Regions from separate parts of the Nonomuraea sp. NPDC005730 genome, predicted to be linked through region 2. Evidence: riboswitches for the same ligand, from Rfam matches in the RefSeq annotation. Region 2 holds a riboswitch; each other region holds the start of a gene.
The links. Region 2 has a riboswitch for cobalamin ahead of ABZ444_RS47365 (ribonucleoside-diphosphate reductase subunit alpha). Riboswitches for the same ligand answer to the same signal wherever they lie in the genome.

Region 1 (5,847 bases), on a different contig from region 2:
GGCGGACGGCCGTGATCGTCGTGGGCCGGGTGCTGTCGGCGACGCAGTTCCCCGACAGCCATCTCTACAGCGATGCCAGGGACAGGGCGTGCGACGGGTCCTGATCCTGGGCGGCACGGCCGAGGCGCGTGCCCTGGCCGCCGAGCTGGCCGCCGATCCCGGGCTGCACGTGGTCTCCTCGCTGGCGGGGCGGGTGAACAACCCGCGGCTTCCCGTGGGCGAGGTGCGGGAAGGCGGGTTCGGCGGGCCTGCGGGCCTGGCCGCCTGGCTGCTGAAGGAGCGCATCGACGTGCTGGTCGACGCCACGCATCCGTTCGCGGAGCGGATGACCGCCTCGGGGGTCGCGGCCTCGTCGGCGACCGGGGTGCCGCTGCTGGTGCTGCGGCGTCCGGGGTGGCGGGAGGGGCCGGGCGACGCGTGGCTGCGGGTCGGCTCTCTCCCGGCGGCGGCCGGGCTGCTGACCACGGCCCGGTGGGGAGCGACCGGCGGGGAGAGCCGGATCTTCCTCACGACCGGGCGCCGGAGCCTGCCGGTGTTCGCGCCGCTGCCCGGCGTGTGGCTGCTGGCCAGGTCGGTGGACCCGCCGGAGGGGCCCGTGCCGGCGAACGTGCACGTCCTGCTCGACCGTGGACCGTACACCGTCGAGGGCGAGCGCGCCCTGATCCTGGAGCACCGCCTGGACGTGCTGGTGACCAAGGACAGCGGCGGGAGCATGACCACGGCCAAGCTCGACGCGGCGCGCGAGCTCGGCCTGCCAGTGATCATGGTGGACCGGCCGCCGCTGCCGGCGGGCGTCCGGGCGACGGACAGCGTGGCGGCGGCGGCGGCCTGGGTTCAGGGGTAGCGGCGCGGGGTGTAGACAACGCCGCCTTCGGTGGCCCGGGTCGTGGACGAGCCGATGATCAGCAGGCAGCGCATGTCCACCTGGCCGGGGTCCAGCTCGCCGAGCGTGGTGACCGTGACGCTCTCCTGCGGGCCGCCGACGTCGCGGCCGATCACCACGGGGGTGTCCGGCGCGCGGTGCTCCAGCAGCAGGTCCCGGGCGGCGGCGACCTGCCACGTACGGCTGCGCGAGGCCGGGTTGTAGATCGCCAGCACCAGGTCCGCCCGCGCGGCGGCGGACAGCCGCTCGGCCACCACCTCCCACGGCTTGAGCAGGTCGGACAGCGACAGCACGCAGTAGTCGTGGCCGAGCGGCGCGCCCGCTCTGGCCGCCACCGCCTGGGCGGCGGTCAGTCCCGGCACGACCCGCACCGGCACGTCCGGGAAGTCGGCGGCGGCTTCGAGCACGGCGCTGGCCATGGCGAACACGCCCGGGTCGCCGGACGACACGACCGCCACGCGGGCCCCGTCCCGGGCCAGCTCAAGGGCGTGCCTGGCGCGTTCCGCCTCCACCCGGTTGTCGGTGCGGTGGCGGCGCTGGCGCGGGTTCGGGGCCACCCGGTCCACGTACGGGCCGTAGCCGACGAGGTCGGTGGCAGCGGCCAGCGCCTCCTGCGCCTCCGGCGTCAGCCACGGCCGCCCCGCCGGGCCCAGGCCGACCACGGCCACCTCCCCCCGCCCCTCGTCCATCGGACGCTCGGGGACGAAGGTGCGCTCGGCCGGACTGGCGAGCAGGGCCAGCGAGAAGTACGGGACGCCGTCCGGGTCCACGTCCTTGAGCGGGGCGACCCGCTCGGCGCCCATGGTGGCACGCTCGACGTACCAGGCGTCGTCGAGGCGGCCCGCCTCGGCCAGCGCGTCGCGGACCTTCCCGAACGTGCGGCCCAGCTTGAGCACGGCGGCCGAGTCGGTGTCGCGCAGCCGCTCGGCCAGCACCTGCGCGGGCAGCGTGCCGGGCAGCACGGTCAGCACCTCGTCCCGCTCGACCAGCGGCCGTCCCAGCACGGCGGAGGCGGCGCTGACCGAGGTCACGCCGGGCACCACCTCGGTCGGGTAGCGGTGGGCGAGCCGCTTGTGCATGTGCATGTAGGAGCCGTAGAACAGCGGGTCGCCCTCGGCCAGCACGACCACGGTGCGGCCCGCGTCCAGGTGGGCGGCCAGGCGTTCGGCGCAGTCGGCGTAGAAGTCGTCGAGCGCCCCCTGGTAGCCGCCGGGGTGGTCGGTGGTCTCCGTGGTCAGCGGGTAGAGCAGCAGCTCCTCGATCTGGCCCGCGCGCATGTACGGCAGCGCGATCGAACGGGCGATGCTGCGGCCGTGCCGGGCGGCGTGGTAGGCGATCACGTCGGCCTCGCCGATCAGCCGGGCCGTCCTGACCGTGACCAGCTCGGGGTCGCCGGGGCCCAGGCCGACTCCGTACAGGCGTCCTGACATGGTCATCACTCCGTCTCGTTCGCGATGGCGTTGATCGCGGCCGCCGTCATCGCGCTGCCGCCGCGACGGCCGTGCACCACCAGGTGCTCCAGGTCGCTGTCGGCCAGCGCCTGCTTGGACTCGGCCGCGCCGATGAAGCCGACCGGGATGCCGAGCACGGCCGCGGGGCGCCCCGCGCCCTCGGCCACCAGCTCCAGCAGCCGGAACAGGGCGGTCGGCGCGTTCCCGATCGCCACCACCGCGCCCTCAAGGCGGTCGCGCCACAGCTCCAGGGCCGCGGCGCTGCGGGTGGTGCCGAGGCGTTCGGCCAGCTCGGGCACGCGCGGATCGCCCAGCGTGCACAACACTTCGTTGCCCGCGGGCAGCCTGCGCCGGGTCACGCCGGAGGCGACCATCATGGCGTCGCACAACACCGGCGCGCCGCCGCGCAGCGCCTCCCTGGCCCGCGCGACCACCCCCGGGGACCAGGCCAGGTCGGTCACGAGGTCGGTCATGCCGCACGCGTGGATCATGCGCACCGCCACCTGGGCGACCTCGGGCGGCAGGCCCGTGAGGTCGGTCTCGGCGCGGATGGTCGCGAACGAGCGCCGGTAGATCTCGGCACCGTCGCGGATGTAGTCGCTCACTCCTGGCGTTCCTCGTATCCCTTGATCGTCGCGATCATCTGGCGGACCGGGCCGCGAGGCAGGCCGCAGCGCCGCTCGCAACCGGCCCAGTGGACGGGCGTGGCGGGCGCGCGGCCGAGGCCCCGCACCCACTGCCCGGCATCCGCCCGCACGTCGGCGAGCGCCTTCGCGCAGCCGGGACGGCCGGTGCAGGCGGTGACCCCGGCCCAGGGGGAGTCCGGGTCGGTGGCGAGCCCGATGGCGGCCAGCGCCCGCTCGGTCCGGTCCGCCTCGCCGGGGGAGAGGTCCGGCAGGACGACGGTCCGCCAGGGCGTCAGGCGCACCGGCCGCCCGATGTCCGCGAGGGCTCCGGCCTGGGCGGACGTCAGCCGGCCGAGCGGCACGAGTGCCTCGATCGCCACGCGGCCGTCCCGCTGCGCGATCCTGCCCGCGGACGGGCGGCGCGCGGAGGCGGGCGGGGCGTCCGCGGCGTCCGCGGCGTCCATCCGGCCTGGTTCGCCGGCGCGCAGGCGGGCGGCGATCCTGACGGGGCCGTCCGGCAGCTCGCGGATGCGCCAGGCGCGCGGGCCGTCGGGGGGCAGCTCGTCCAGGAACGCCTCGGCGGCGTCGATCATGAGCGGGACGGCCGCGTCCGGGGCGACGGTCAGCCCGGTGTCGGTGCCGGCGAGCAGCAGGCGTCCGGTCGCCACGTAGGTGACGTCCGCGCCGAGCCCGGCGACGTCCCGCGTGCCGTCGTCCAGGGCGAACAGGAAGCGCCCCGGCAGGGCGGCCAGCCGGGGCCGCGCGCACAGCGCCCGGTCCAGGGCGTCCGCCATCGCCAGCACGTCCAGCAGCCCGTCCGGCCCGCGCCCGCTCAGCGGCGAGGCCAGGATGTTGCGCACCCGCTCGTGCGCGGGCGACGGCAGCAGCCCGGCCGCCGCGATCCGCCCGGCGAAGACCTCGGGCGAGCGCAGCCCCCGCACCTGGACGTTCGCCCGCGACGTCAGCTCGATCACCCCCGTTCCCAGCTCGGCCGCGCAGACGGCGAGCACGCGGAGCCGCGCGGCCGACACCGCGCCGCCGGGCAGGCGCACGCGGGCGAGCGGGCCGTCGGCGGCCTCGTGCACCTGGAGCGCCCCGGGACAGGCATCGGGCCGCGTACGTCCGGAAGATTCACCTACGGGCACGAAGGGATCGTAACGCCACTTCTGGGACGGGTCGCTCCTGTCGTAAGCTTCGGCGTAGGCGATGGCAATGGGAGGAAGCCGGTGCGAAACCGGCGCGGTCCCGCCACTGTGACCGGGGAGCGAACCCCACCACGAGGCCACTGCCCGGAAACGGGCGGGAAGGCCGGGGTGAGCGTCGATCCGGGAGCCAGGAGACTCCTGCCGTCGTGTCACCCGCGACCGGGGCGAGGACCCCGAGGGAGGAATGCGCCGTGCCTGGCGACAGCCGTACCGTTCTGCTGCTCTCCACCTCCGACACCGACCTGCTGAGCGCTCGCGCCTGCGGGGCGGGCTACCGTCTGGGCAATCCCGCCCGGCTGACCGCCGAGGACGTCCCCGGCCTGACGGAGGGGACCGACCTCGTCGTGGTGCGCCTGCTGGGCGGGCGGCGGGCCTGGGCCGAAGGGCTCGACGCGCTGCTGGCCGGGCCGCGCCCGGTGGTGGTGCTGGGCGGGGAGCAGGCTCCCGACGCCGAGCTGATGGAGCTGTCCACGGTCAGCGGCGGGGTGTGCGCCGAGGCACACGCCTACCTGGCCCATGGCGGTCCGGCCAACCTGGCCCAGCTGCACGCGTTCCTGTCCGACACCGTCCTGCTGACCGGGCACGGGTTCGAGCCGCCCGCCCCGGCCCCCACCTGGGGAAGGCTGGACCGCCCCGCCAGGACCACCGGCGGTCCCGTGGTGGGCGTGCTCTACTACCGGGCGCACCACATGGCCGGCAACACCGCGTTCGTCGAGGCGTTGTGCGACGCCGTCGAGGACGCGGGCGGGCAGGCGCTGCCGGTCTTCTGCTCGTCCCTGCGCGCGGCCGAGCCGGAGCTGCTGGACACGCTGCGCGCGGCGGACGCGCTGGTCGTCACGGTGCTGGCGGCGGGTGGCTCCCGTCCGGCCACCGCGGGAGCGGGCGGCGACGACGAGGCATGGGACGTCGGCGCGCTGGCCGAGCTCGACGTGCCCATCCTGCAAGGACTCTGCCTGACCACCACCCGGCAGGCGTGGGAGGAGAACGACGACGGGCTGTCGCCGCTGGACGCGGCCTCCCAGGTGGCGATCCCGGAGTTCGACGGGCGGATCATCACGGTGCCGTTCTCGTTCAAGGAGATCGACCCCGACGGGCTGACCGTCTACGTCGCCGACCCCGAGCGGGCCGCCCGGGTGGCGGGCATCGCGGTGCGCCACGGCCTGCTGCGGCACACCCCTCCCGCCGAACGGCGGCTGGTGGTGATGTTGTCGGCGTACCCGACCAAGCACTCCCGCGTCGGCAACGCGGTCGGGCTGGACACCCCCGCGAGCACCGTCCGGCTGCTGGCCCGCCTCGCCGAGGCGGGTTACGACCTGGGCGACGGCTTCCCCGGCGTGGCCGACCAGGACGGCGACGCGCTCATCCACGCGCTGATCGCCGCCGGTGGCCAGGACCAGGACTGGCTGACCGAGGAGCACCTGGCGGGCAACCCGGTCCGCATCTCCGCCGCCTCCTACGAGCGGTGGTACCGCACCCTGCCCGCGGCCCTGCGCGAGGAGATGGAACGGCACTGGGGCCCGCCGCCCGGAGAGTTGTTCGTGCACGAGGGCGACAGCGGGACCGACATCGTGCTGGCCGCGCTGCGGGCCGGGAACCTGGTGGTGATGGTGCAGCCGCCGCGCGGCTTCGGGGAGAACCCGATCGCCATCTACCACGACCCTGACCTGCCGCCGAGCCACCAC
Region 2 (5,847 bases):
CATCCAGCCGTTGCCGGTCTGGGCGAGGGTGCGCATCATCTTGGCGTACAGGTCGCGGGCCTTGACCTGCCGGACGTACCGGCCGTCGCGCTCGGCGGCGCGGTAGGCCTCCTCGAACGCCTCGCCCCACAGGTCGGGCAGCTCAGGGACCTCGTCGGGGTCGAACAGCGACCAGATGCCGTCGGCCTCGACGCGGCGCATGAACTCGTCGGGGATCCAGTTGGCCAGGTTGAGGTTGTGGGTGCGGCGGGCGTCCTCGCCGGTGTTGTCGCGCAGCTCCAGGAACTCCTCGACGTCCGGGTGCCAGGGCTCCAGGTAGACGCAGGCGGCGCCCTTGCGCCGGCCGCCCTGGTTGACGGCGGCCACCGACGCGTCGAGCGTGCGCAGCCACGGGACGATGCCGTTGGAGTGCCCGTTCGTGCCGCGGATCAGCGCGCCCCGGGAGCGCACCCGCGACCAGGAGATGCCGATCCCGCCGGCGAACTTCGACAGCTGTGCCACCTGGGCGTAACGGTCGTAGATGGAGCCGATCTCGTCACGGGGCGAGTCGACCAGGTAGCAGGAGGACATCTGGGTGTGCCGGGTGCCGGAGTTGAACAGCGTCGGCGAGCTGGGCAGATAGGCCAGCGACGACATGAGCCGGTAGAAGCCGACGGCCTCGGCGGGCGTCTCGGCCAGCCCGCAGGCCACGCGCAGCAGCCAGTACTGCGGCGTCTCCACCACCAGCCGGGTGGACGGGTGGCGCAGCAGGTAGCGGTCATAGACCGTGCGCAGCCCGAAGTACTCGAACCGCAGGTCGGCGGTGAGGTCGATGGCGTCGTCGAGCTTGCGGGCGTTGGCGTTGACGAACTCGGCGGTCTCGTCGCCGACGAGCCCCTCGGCGTGGCCCAGCCGGATCGCCTGGCTGAAGGAGGCCACGCCCTGCCCGCGGACCTCCTTGTCGATGTAGCCCGACAGCAGCCGCGCGGCCAGGCGCGAGTACTGCGGCTCCTCGCCGATCATCTCGGCGGCCGTCTGGATGGACAGCCGGTCCAGCTCGGCGGTGGTGGCCCCGTCGTAGAGGCCGCTGATCGTCTTGGTGGCCACCCGCATCGGGTCGATGTCCGTCAGATCGGTCGCCCAGTGCTCCACCGCACGTACGATCTTGTTGACGTCCACCGGCTCCGCGGTGCCGTTGCGCTTGCGCACCTGCATCTGGACGCGCCGCGGCGCGGACCTGTCGGCGTCCGCCCGCGCCGTCCCGGCCAGGTCCGTCATCGGGTCCCCTGTGACCGTCACTGCGCTCTCCCCTCGTGAACTCGGTCAGTTGCCGAGAACGCGCGCAGGAGGCGGACGGCGAGGCGCCACAGCCCTCTCGCCAGTCCGTCCACCGTCCCGCGCGGCCTCGGAGCAGCCGCGCACGCATGATCGCGCGCGGCGCGCCGGCAGGTCTTCGGACTCATGGGCATGCTGTCGCTGCCTACTGGCCGTCGCTTCCCAGGCCTTCGGCCCAGTGCGTCTGACGGCGGTCGTTCCCACTCACCGCTGCGGGGCAGTCCCGGATTTCCACCGGGTTCCCTCTTGCCTCGGCCGCCCTGGCGGGGCGACCGAACCGGCTGCGGGAGACACCATATATAGGGCGGATCAAAAAGTCACACCCAACATGTCGTGTTGCGAAGAACCCAGGCTGCGATCCGCCCGCCTGCCGCAAGGCCGGCCAGGCCGTCCTGTCCGCGGACCGCGAGGCGGATGGATGTGATCGACGTCACAGGCCGGCGATGCCACGTTTTCGCTACTTTAGGTATCGAAACTTCAAGTAGCGAAACTCTGAGGAGACGTCCATGAGCGAGACCTCCACCGGCCTGCGTCCGGTCGTGCCGGACTGGGACACCGTCACCGCCGCCGAACTGGCCGCCTACGCCGAGGCGGAGAACCGGCTGCGCGCCTCCGTCGAGGCACAGGCGATCACCGGCCGGCCGGACCCCGGCGTCACCATCGACTGGCGGACGGTGGCACTGCCCGGCCGCGACATCCCCGTCCGGGTCCACCGGCCGCGAGCAGCGGCCGAGCCGGGCGGCGGGGACGTGCTGCCGCTCGTGCTCCACGTGCACGGAGGCGGCTTCGTCGGCACGGCGCCGCAGAGCGACTGGGTCAACAGCCACCTCGCCGCTCACCTGCCCGCCGTCGTCGTCTCGGTGGACCACCGCCTCCTCGACCAGCGCACGCCGCTGGCCGCCGCCGCCGACGACGGCTGGGACGTGCTCCGGCACGTGCTGGAGAACGCCGCGCAGTGGGGCGTCGACCCGGCGCGGACCGTCCTGTTCGGCGAGAGCTGCGGCGGCCTGATCTGCGCCCTGGCGGCGATCAGGGCCCGCGACGCCGGCCTGCCCTTGAAGGCCCAGGTGCTGGTCAACCCCGCCGTGGAGGTGGCCGGGACGATGTTCGACCACCCCTCGATGACCCAGTACGCCGACACCCCGACGCTCAGCGTGCCGGTGTTGCGGCTGTTCCACCGGCTCGCCGTGCCCGAGGGAACGGACGCCCGCGCGCTCTCCCCGCTGCATGCCGACGACCTGGGCGGGCTGGCCCCGGCGTTCGTGGCGGTGCCGACCCACGACCCGATCGCCGACCACGGCCGCCGCTACGCCGAGGCGCTGCAGGCCGCCGGCACCCCCGCCCGCCTGGCCGAGTACCCGGGGGCCGGGCACGCCTTCCTCAGCATGCCGGTCCTGGCCCCCCAGGCCGAGGACGCGCGGGCGGACATCCGCCGCTTCCTGCACGACGCCCTCACCGCGTAACCCCGCGACCGGAGCGGGCAGGCGGGACGGGCCGGCCCCTCGACGTCGAGGAGATCGTCGGGATGGCCTTCAGGAACGTCGACCCGTACGACAAGGCGGCGGCCTGGGGGTGGGCCGCCGCCGGCGCGGTCAGCGCCCGGCCTCCCGGTCGACGATGCCGTGCGCCAGCCGGGCCAGGGCGGCGGTGATCTGCTCGGGGGTGAGCCCGCGCCTGCGCTGCTCGGCGTAGACCTCGGGGCCCAGCGGGGCGAGCAGGATGTCGGCCAGCGCCTCGGTCTCCGGGACGCCCGCCTGCGCCAGCAGCACCCGCACGTGCGCCCGCCAGAACCCGTAGGCGCCGGTGGCGTACCGCAGCGCGCCCTGCTCGGCGCCCAGGACGAGCGAGATGTGCTCGTCCAGCAGGTCGACCATCGCGGCGTAGAAGGCGGCGAGCCGGTCGGCGGGGGGCGCGCCGGGGCCGAGTGGCGGGTCGCCGCGCAGCAGGCGTTCCTGCAGCACGCGCTCGTGCTCGTCGAGCAGGGCCTGCGCGATCGAGACGGTGTCGGGATAACGGCGGTAGAGCGTGCCCCGCCCGACGCCCGCGGCCTTGGCGATGTCGTCCATCGTCACGCCGCGCGGGTCGCGGGTGGCGAACAGCTCGGCCGCCGCGGCGAGCACCTTGGCGCGGTTGCGGGCGGCGTCGGCGCGCTCGCGCGGGCGGCCCGCCTCCGCCACGGGACGTCCGGTCAGCAACTCGGTACGGGACTCCATGGCGGCGACTCTAACCCACCACGACATAAGTGGACAACGTGCCCGCTTAGTTGCTACGGTCACCTCGACCGCAAACCGGACGTGATGTCCACTTATTTCGAGGAGCTCCTCCCATGGCCGTTCTGCTGCACCTGGACGCCAGCGCCCGACGCCGTTCGATCAGCCGCGAGCTCGGCGACGCCTTCGCCGAGGCGTGGCGGTCCGCCCACCCCGAGGGCACCTACGTCCACCGCGACCTGGCCGCCGAGCCGGTGCCGCACATCGGGGAGGCGTGGACCGAGCTGTGCGACTACGTCATGGCCAACCGGATCACCGACATCTCCCGCTACCACGAGGCCGTCCGGACCCCCGAGCAGGCCGCCGCGTGGGCGATCATCGAGCCGCTGCTGTCGGAGCTGGTGGCCGCGGACGTGGTGCTGATCGCCACCCCGATGTACAACTACTCGATCCCGTCGGCGCTCAAGGCCTGGCTCGACCAGGTGACCTTCCCCAAGATGTCGCTCGCCGGGCGGCGTTTCGTGGTCACCACCGCCCGCGGCGGGGCCTACTCGCCCGGCGCCCCCAAGGCCAGGTTCGACTACCAGGAGCGCTACCTGCGTGACTTCTTCGCCGGCCACTTCGCCGTCGAGGACACCACCGTCGTCGCCGCCGAGCTGGCCAACTCCCGCGTCGACCCCGACCTCGCCCACCTGCGCGCCCAGCACGACGAGCTGTACGCCGCCGCGCTGCGCGGCGCGCACGACCTGGGGAAGGAGTTCTGACGATGAACTGGCTCATCCTCGGGCTGGCCGGACTGGTGGAGATCGCCTGGGCGCAGAGCATCAAGCCCACCCAGGGCTTCACCAAGCCGCTGCCCACCCTGCTCTGCTTCGTCCTCATGGTGGCCGCGGTCTGGCTGCTGTCGTACTCGATGAAGACCCTCCCGGTCGGCACCGCGTACGCCGTCTTCACCGGCATCGGGGCGGTCGGCGCGATCGCCCTGGGCGTCGTCGTGCACAAGGACCCGATGTCGATCGGCCGGATGGCGGCGCTGGCGCTGATCGTGGGCGGCATCGTGCTGGCCCGCGTCACCAGCCCGGAGTGACCCCTCCCCGCCAGGACGGGCGGCCGGGCTCAGCTCGGGCCGAACCAGCGGGCGAGGGATGCCCTGAGGCCGTCGGGGGCCGCGCCCGCCCAGGCGACGTAGCCGTCCGGCCGGACGAGCAGCGCCGGGGCGGGGGCGTCGGCGGCGGTGGCGGCGGTGGCGGCCACGTGCCGCACCCGGCCGAGCCAGGGCGCGGCGGCGGTGGCCAGGGCGTCGCCGCCGGTCAGGTCCAGGAGCAGGGGGCGGGCGTCGCGCATCAGCTCGGCCAGGCGCCGCGGCCGCCCGTCGCCGGTGGTCAGCGCCAGGGACGGCGCGAACCAGCCGGTGGGCCCGGCGGGCCGCTCCTCCCCCATGTCGTGGCGGACGTCGCCGCCCGCCATCAGCTCGGCGATCATGCGCAGGTTCTCCGTACGGCCCAGGAGCTCGGCGAACAGCCGTCGTAGCGCGGTGACCTCGGCGCCGGGCGCCAGCAGGGCGGTCGCGGCCAGGGTCTGGGTGACCACGCGTCCGGCGCACGCGCGGCGCTCGGTCTCGTAGCTGTCCAGGAGCCCTTCCGGGGCCCGTCCGCGCAGCGTGGCGGCGAGTTTCCAGGCCAGGTTGGCGGCGTCATGAAGCGCCAGGTTCAGGGTGGGCCCGTGGCTCACCTGGGCGGCGTCGCCGGCGATGAAGACCCGTCCGGCGCGGTAGCGGTCGGCGAGCCGGGTGTTGCGCCCGCACAGCCGGCGCAGCATGACCGGCGCGCCCTCGGGCGGCCGGCTCAGCGGCAGGCGCACGCCGAGGACGCGTTCGACGCTCTTCTCCATCTCGGCCAGCGTCATCGGCGCGCCCGGCCCCGGGAAGCCGCCCGCCGGGTGGTCCTCCCACTCGGCCGTGTTGATCAGCGGCCGCCGCGGGTCGTGGGCCAGGAGGGTGAAGACGCCGCGATCGGTGCGGTGGAAGTGGGCCGGGATCTCGCCGAGCCCCTCGATCAGGACGCGCCCGCCGGGCAGGATCCGGAAGTGCTCGCTCGGGCCGATGAGGGCCGAGCGGTCCACGACGTGGTCGTCGCTGACGCCGGGGAAGCCGATGCCCGCCGCCTTCCTGACCGTGCTGTGGCCGCCGTCGCAGCCGACCAGGTAGCGGGCGGTGAGGGTGGTCTCGGCGCCGCCGGGGCCGCGGGTCACGACCTCGACCCGGTCGTCGTCCTGGCCGAAGGAGATCACCTCCTGGCCGCGCCGCACCTCCGCGCCGAGTTCG
Region 3 (5,847 bases), on a different contig from region 2:
CGGCCCGTCCGGGCACTCCGGATCGGGTACGACGGGATCACAGGCGAACCGGCAGCCGGGCACCACGGTCACCGTGGGCAACTGGGCCGCCAACGCCCGCACGATCGTGGACTTCGCCGTTCCCTTCTCCCCGCGTACGAGCACCCCGCCCACCCGGGGCGACACCGCGTTCAGCACCAGTGCCAGCTTCAGGTCGTCGAGCCCGACGACGGCGCTGAACGGATAGGTGACGATCAAGACTCAGGCCTTCCGGTTGACGTGGACCACCCGCCAGCCGTCCCGCGCGACGGTCAGCTCGGTGGTGGACAGAGGAGCCAGGTCGAAACGGGCCGCGCGCAGCGGATCCAGCCCCAGGACGTGGCCGAGCGCCGCTCTGATGACGCCCGCGTCGCAGACCACGACGGCTCGCGGCTCGTCCCGGACCGAATCGAGCCAGCCGGCCACCCTGGCGGCGAGCGCGGCCAGCGACTCACCGCCGTGCGGGGCGGCGTGCGGGTCGGCCAGCCAGCTCGCCAGCGCGTCCGGCTCCTCCAGCGCGACCCGCCCGTACGGCAGGCCCCGCCACCGGCCGCAGTCCGCCTCCGCCAGGGCGGGGGTCTCGCGTGCCGCCAGCCCCATGGCGGCGGCCGTCTGCCGCGCGGCCCTGCCGGGAGCGGCCCAGGCCGCCGACGCCTCGACGGGCCGTAACGCGGCGGCCCTGGTCAGGCTCGCCGCGTCGGCGTCCTCGTCGGCGGGAAAGCAGCCGGCCCGCATCCCCGGTGTCGTGGCATGCCGGACGAACAGCACCCTGCTCAGCTCGGCGCCGCGACCAGCGGATGAGCCGCCGCGCGTCGCTCCGCCCGGTCGCTCGCCCAGCCGAACAGCACGCCGAACGCCGCCCAGAAGACGAGCTGCGTGCCGATCGAGGCGAGCCGGAACTCCCACAGCAGCGTGGCGGGGAACCCCTCGGGCACCTCGTCGACCGCCGGCAGCAACCACCACGCGGCGACGACGGGCACGAGGAACGCGACCGCCGCCGCCGTCCAGCGCGCCCACGGGTCGCCCTCGACGCGGCGGGCCGTCGCCACCGCGATCGCCGTCGCCGCCAGCCCGACGAGGATCATCACCACGTAGAGCAGCGTGCGGCTGTCGATGGTGTCCGGATCACCCACCGCAGGCGGGTTGGCCGGATATTTCACGAAGGGCACGAGGATGATCGCGGCGAACGCCGTACCGGCCGCGGCCACTGCCAGCCGCCCGTCGGAACGTGGGCCGACCCGCCCGCGCAGCCCGGCGAACACCAGGGCGAACACCCCGCCCACGGCGAGCCCGTAGAGGCCGGTGGCCAGGAACAGCCCCGCCTTCTGCACGGGCCTGCCGACCACGGCCTCCTCGCCGTGGCTGTGCTCGGCCGCTTCGGCGTGGCCGTGCCCGGCCGTCCCGGCGTCCGGATCGGGCGACCCGGACCGGGCGGCGGCCTCCTCCAGGGCGATCGCGTGATCCACGCGAGGTTCACCGAAGGCGAAGGCGAAGGCGCCCGCGATCAGTCCGGCCAGGAGTCCGATGAGCAGACCTCTGGCCAGGAAGGTGCGTACCATGCCCGGCCCTCAGTGGCAGGGCACGCCGAGCAGGTGACGCCCGTCGTGCATCAGCTCGTGCAGGAAGGTGCCGGTCTGGGAGATGGCGCCGTTGTCCATCAGAACCAGGTAGGCCACCAGCAGCAGCACGGGCACGGCCAGCAGCAGCCAAGGGCGCAGGCGCGGAAAGGGAATCGTCGAAGGGGTGGACAACCCACTCATGTCAAGCCTCCTCAGGGGTCACGCGTCCCATATCACGAGGTCACGGCTGCCAAGCGACCTGGCTCCCGGGATCCACGTCCCGGATACAGTGGCGCGTCCGCACCGGCATCTCACCGGATTTCCCTTGGACAACCGTGAAATCTACCGGAACGTATCCTTTCCTCACGTTCGCGTCAATATGCGAACGATGGCCCCCGGGTCGCCGGCCAGGTACGCCCCGTCCCGGGTTCGCCGCCACCCCGCTCCGTGCCAAGGCAGTCAGGACTGCGGATCTAGCATGCGTTGGTGATTCGACCGCATATCGGGAGCCAGGTTGGGCATCGAGCGATTGGGGAGGGATCCGGTGCCATGAATGTTGCCCGCGAGGTGCGCGACCGCTATACGGACGCGTTCAACGCTCACGATATGCAGGCGCTACTTCGCACTTTCAGCCCGACCGGGGTGTCCATCAGCCCCGAAGGCGTATCTCAGGGACACAGCGAGCTGGCCTCCTATCTGGAGGAGTTCTGGGCGGCATTCCCCGACGTCCGGGCGGTGATCACGGAGTCCTCCGAAGGTGAGGCCACAACCGTCGACGAGCTTCTCATGGTGGGCACCCATCGAGGGCCGTACACCATGCCCGACGGTCAGGTGCTTGCCGCGACGGGTCGCCCTGTTCGTTTGCGATGCTGTTATGTCTGCACGGTGGAAGACGGACTCATAACGAGTTTGCGCCTGTATTTCGATCAACTGGAGCTGCTCAGCCAGCTCTCCTGCTCGGTGACTTTGCTCCGTCCTTAGCGGATCGCATCCGCTCGTCCTGCACCTGGCAGATGTACCTTCAGCAGGGCTCTGGTCGATCTTCGCGACCGGCCGCACTCCGGCCACATGACGACGGAAACTCGGCGTCAACGGCGCCCTGCTGTCACTGGGCTTCGTCATCGGGACGATCGGCGGCGGCCTCATCACCAGCGGCCGGTTCCGGTATGCAGCCGCGCCGGCTCCCGCCAGGCTGGGGTGAGCAGACGTCGTGAACACTTGTCCCGTGATCGGTGAAGAACCGGTGTGAACCCAGGGATCGAGAGGTGACCTCGATGTCACGCGCGCTGCCGGCCCAGGCAGCGGACGCCGTGATCATCGAACAGTCCAGGCGGGAGCCGGAGCGCTTCGCCGCCATATTCGACCGCTACTACCCCGAGATCCACGGCTATGCCGCGCGCAGGTTAGGCGCGGGCCTGGCCGACGACGTCGCCGCGGAGACGTTCCTCATCGCCTTCGACAAACGGGCAGGCTACGACGTCTCCCGCGCCGACGCGCGGCCCTGGTTGTACGGCATCGCCTCCAACCTCATCGCCCGCCATCATCGCGCCGAAGTACGCCAGTACCGGGCCCTGGCCAAGGCGGGCGCCGACAGCCCCGTGGAGGACCACGCCGACCAGGTCGCCGGGGCCGTCGACGCGGGAGCCCGCACGTCCCGGCTGGCCGAGGCGCTCGCCGAGATCGCCGATCGCGATCGGGACGTGCTGCTCCTGGTCGCCTGGGCGGAGCTGACCTCGGAGGAAGCGGGCAGCGCGCTCGGCATCCCGGCCGGAACGGCCCGCTCACGACTGCACCGGGCCCGCAGAAGAATCCAAGCCGCACTGGAAAGGGACGGATCATGAACGACCTCGAAAGGCTGCGCGAGGACTGGGCGCGCCCGGCGCCGCCGGCCCCCGACGCCCAAGCCGCAGCGCGGGCGGCTCTCCTGGCCCGCGCCGGCCGTCCACGCTCCAGGCGCGGATGGGCGATCCGGGCGCTGGCGGTGGCCGCCGGCGCCGTGATCATCGCTACCGGGGTGAGCGTGTTCCAGGGAGAGCGCACGCTGCCCGCCGCCAACGCTCAGGTGGTGCTGACCAGGATCGCGGCGGCCGTACAGGAGAAGGAGTTCGCGCCGCCCCGCGGCGACCAGTGGATCTACACCGAGAACCGTGACGTGGGCTGGGACAAGGGTATCGACCAGGGCGAACGGCTCACCCCGCGGACACCGCTGCCGGAGACGCTCGACCCGCTCTGGACCCGGGCCGACGGCAAGGGGGTGGGCTATCTGGTGAACGGCAAGCTGCAGACCTCCGATCCCGGTGAGAGGGCGCCGGAGAACACCTACGCGTTGCTGGCCTCGCTGCCGACCGACCCTGACGCGCTCCTGGCCAAATACCGTGAGCTCTACCAGGGGCAGGTCCCTGCCGACGACGAGTGGATCTTCCTGCGCTTCGCCGTGACCCTCAGCCAGAACCTCGTCTCACCGGAGCACGAGGCCGCGATCTTCCAAGCGATAGCCAAGCTGCCCGGAGTGACGGTGGACGAGACGGCGACCGACACCGAGGGACGTCCCGCGGTGTCGGTCTCTCAAGTCGCCGAAGGCTGGCGCAAGGTCGAAATCCTCCTGGACCCCACGACCTACGCCTACCGGGCGCGGCGGGAGACGGCGATCACCGACCATGAGGAGCGTTATCCCAAGCCGAACGGCGCCCTGATGTTCACGATGAAGGACGGCGAGTGGGTCCCCGTTCCTCCTCATCTGGAGTGGAGCATCGAGAAGGGAACGACCTGGTCGATCTCCACCCGCGTCGCGATCGGCGTCGTGGACCAGGCCGGGGAGCGGCCGTGACCCTCCTGGGCCTGGACATCCCCGACACCACCACGACGGAGGCCGTCGCCGCGATCAACCGCACCACCGCGGGCGCACACGGAGACGGGCGTCAGGCCGTCTCCCGTGTGGCCCATGCGCGCACGTGCGAGACGTCGAGGAGTTCGGCTCCGTCACCGAGCGGCGGCGCCCCGGAGCCCCTGCACTCGACGTACCGGTCGAGGAACGCCGGCGTCAGCGCCCCCACGAGCCGGGTGACGCGCTCCCCGTCCACGAGGCCGAGGTGGCCGAGGTGGCCCAGGCGGTGCTTGTCGGGCAGCAGCGCCAGGTCCGTGAAGTCCCGGTGCCCGGCGTCGGCGATCTTGACCCGGACGACTTCCTCGCGCAGCCCCATATGGCGGAACTCCTCGTAGAACAGGTCACTGTGGTGCCCGCCGCCCTCGAAGTCCGCGTACAGGCCGAGGACCGGCACGCGGGCGGAGCGGCCGAAGAGGTCGGGCATCAGGCGCATGCCGTCGAGGTTGACGGCGGCGCGGCCGCGCGGGTCGGCGTGCGCGGCGCCGGCGGCGGCGCACCCGCCGAGGGACATTCCCATGTACGTCAGCCGCGTCAGGTCGCAGGCGCCGGCGAGGTCGCCGAAGGGGCCGTCCGGTGTCGCGGCCGACAGCGCGACGGTGACGGCGATCATGCGGTCGCGCCACTATCGCTGCATCGCTGCGGTCGTCGCGTACGCGGTCAGTCGCCGTACCGCTAGTTCGGCCAGCAGCCGCGCGCCGTCGTCCAGCACCACGTCGTCGAACTCCGCGCGTGGCGAGTGGTTCTCCTCCGCCTCGTCACGGCCCAGATGCGCCGGGCGCGCGCCCAGGAACACGAAAGCCCCGGGCACCCGCGCCAGCATACCCAAGGCGTCGTGCCTGACTTCATCCGATGTCGTGCTGACACAGCACGCGGAAGATCGTGAAGATGTACGCATGAGTGCATCGCAGCCCTTCGCCGGCCCCGGTTCCGCCCCGGATCACCGCTACCTGCTCGACAACGCCCGGGTGGAGGCGGGCGAGCGGTTCACCTGGCTGGCCGAGCTGTTCGACGGTGTCACACTGGGGCACTTCGACCGGCTCGGAGTGCGGGCGGGCCGGCGTTGCTGGGAAGTCGGCGCCGGAGGCCCCAGCATTCCCGAGGCACTCGCCACGGCCGTCGGGCCGACCGGTCACGTGCTGGCCACGGACATCAATCCGGCCTGGCTGGACCCGCACGGCGGGTACGAGGTGCTCCGGCACGACGTCGTCGGGGACCCGCCGCCGCGGCCGGGCACGTTCGACCTGGTGCACGCCCGGCTCGTGCTCGTCCACGTGCCCGACCGTGCCCGGGCGCTGGCGACGATGGTGGCGGCGCTGCGCCCCGGTGGCTGGCTGCTCATCGAGGACGCCGATACCGAGCTGCAGCCGCTGGCCTGCCTCGACGAGG

Region 1: it holds a riboswitch for cobalamin, as region 2 does, so the genes downstream of both, cobN (cobaltochelatase subunit CobN) here and ABZ444_RS47365 (ribonucleoside-diphosphate reductase subunit alpha) in region 2, are expected to answer to the same signal.
Region 3: it holds a riboswitch for cobalamin, as region 2 does, so the genes downstream of both, ABZ444_RS24560 (CbtB domain-containing protein) here and ABZ444_RS47365 (ribonucleoside-diphosphate reductase subunit alpha) in region 2, are expected to answer to the same signal.

What each region holds. Positions count from the first base shown of each region.
Region 1 covers NZ_JBEXYK010000077.1:5,040-10,886, reverse strand. The annotation lists gene cobM (precorrin-4 C(11)-methyltransferase) at 1-104, shown strand, start outside; gene ABZ444_RS45720 (cobalt-precorrin-6A reductase) at 89-844, shown strand; gene ABZ444_RS45715 (precorrin-2 C(20)-methyltransferase) at 835-2,313, opposite strand; gene ABZ444_RS45710 (precorrin-8X methylmutase) at 2,319-2,939, opposite strand; gene cobG (precorrin-3B synthase) at 2,936-4,105, opposite strand; cobalamin riboswitch at 4,145-4,322, shown strand; gene cobN (cobaltochelatase subunit CobN) at 4,357-5,847, shown strand, end outside.
Region 2 covers NZ_JBEXYK010000085.1:12,726-18,572, forward strand. The annotation lists gene ABZ444_RS47365 (ribonucleoside-diphosphate reductase subunit alpha) at 1-1,278, opposite strand, end outside; cobalamin riboswitch at 1,406-1,611, opposite strand; gene ABZ444_RS47370 (alpha/beta hydrolase) at 1,821-2,777, shown strand; gene ABZ444_RS47375 (helix-turn-helix domain-containing protein) at 2,907-3,527, opposite strand; gene ABZ444_RS47380 (NAD(P)H-dependent oxidoreductase) at 3,641-4,288, shown strand; gene ABZ444_RS47385 (multidrug efflux SMR transporter) at 4,291-4,611, shown strand; gene ABZ444_RS47390 (FAD-dependent monooxygenase) at 4,641-5,847, opposite strand, start outside.
Region 3 covers NZ_JBEXYK010000021.1:124,209-130,055, reverse strand. The annotation lists partial or broken gene ABZ444_RS24575 (ATP-binding protein) at 1-234, opposite strand, end outside; gene ABZ444_RS24570 (histidine phosphatase family protein) at 241-786, opposite strand; gene ABZ444_RS24565 (CbtA family protein) at 792-1,577, opposite strand; gene ABZ444_RS24560 (CbtB domain-containing protein) at 1,587-1,778, opposite strand; cobalamin riboswitch at 1,813-1,942, opposite strand; gene ABZ444_RS24555 (nuclear transport factor 2 family protein) at 2,127-2,558, shown strand; gene ABZ444_RS24550 (RNA polymerase sigma factor) at 2,852-3,418, shown strand; gene ABZ444_RS24545 (CU044_5270 family protein) at 3,415-4,404, shown strand; gene ABZ444_RS24540 (hypothetical protein) at 4,496-5,071, opposite strand; gene ABZ444_RS24535 (hypothetical protein) at 5,084-5,269, opposite strand; gene ABZ444_RS24530 (methyltransferase domain-containing protein) at 5,355-5,847, shown strand, end outside.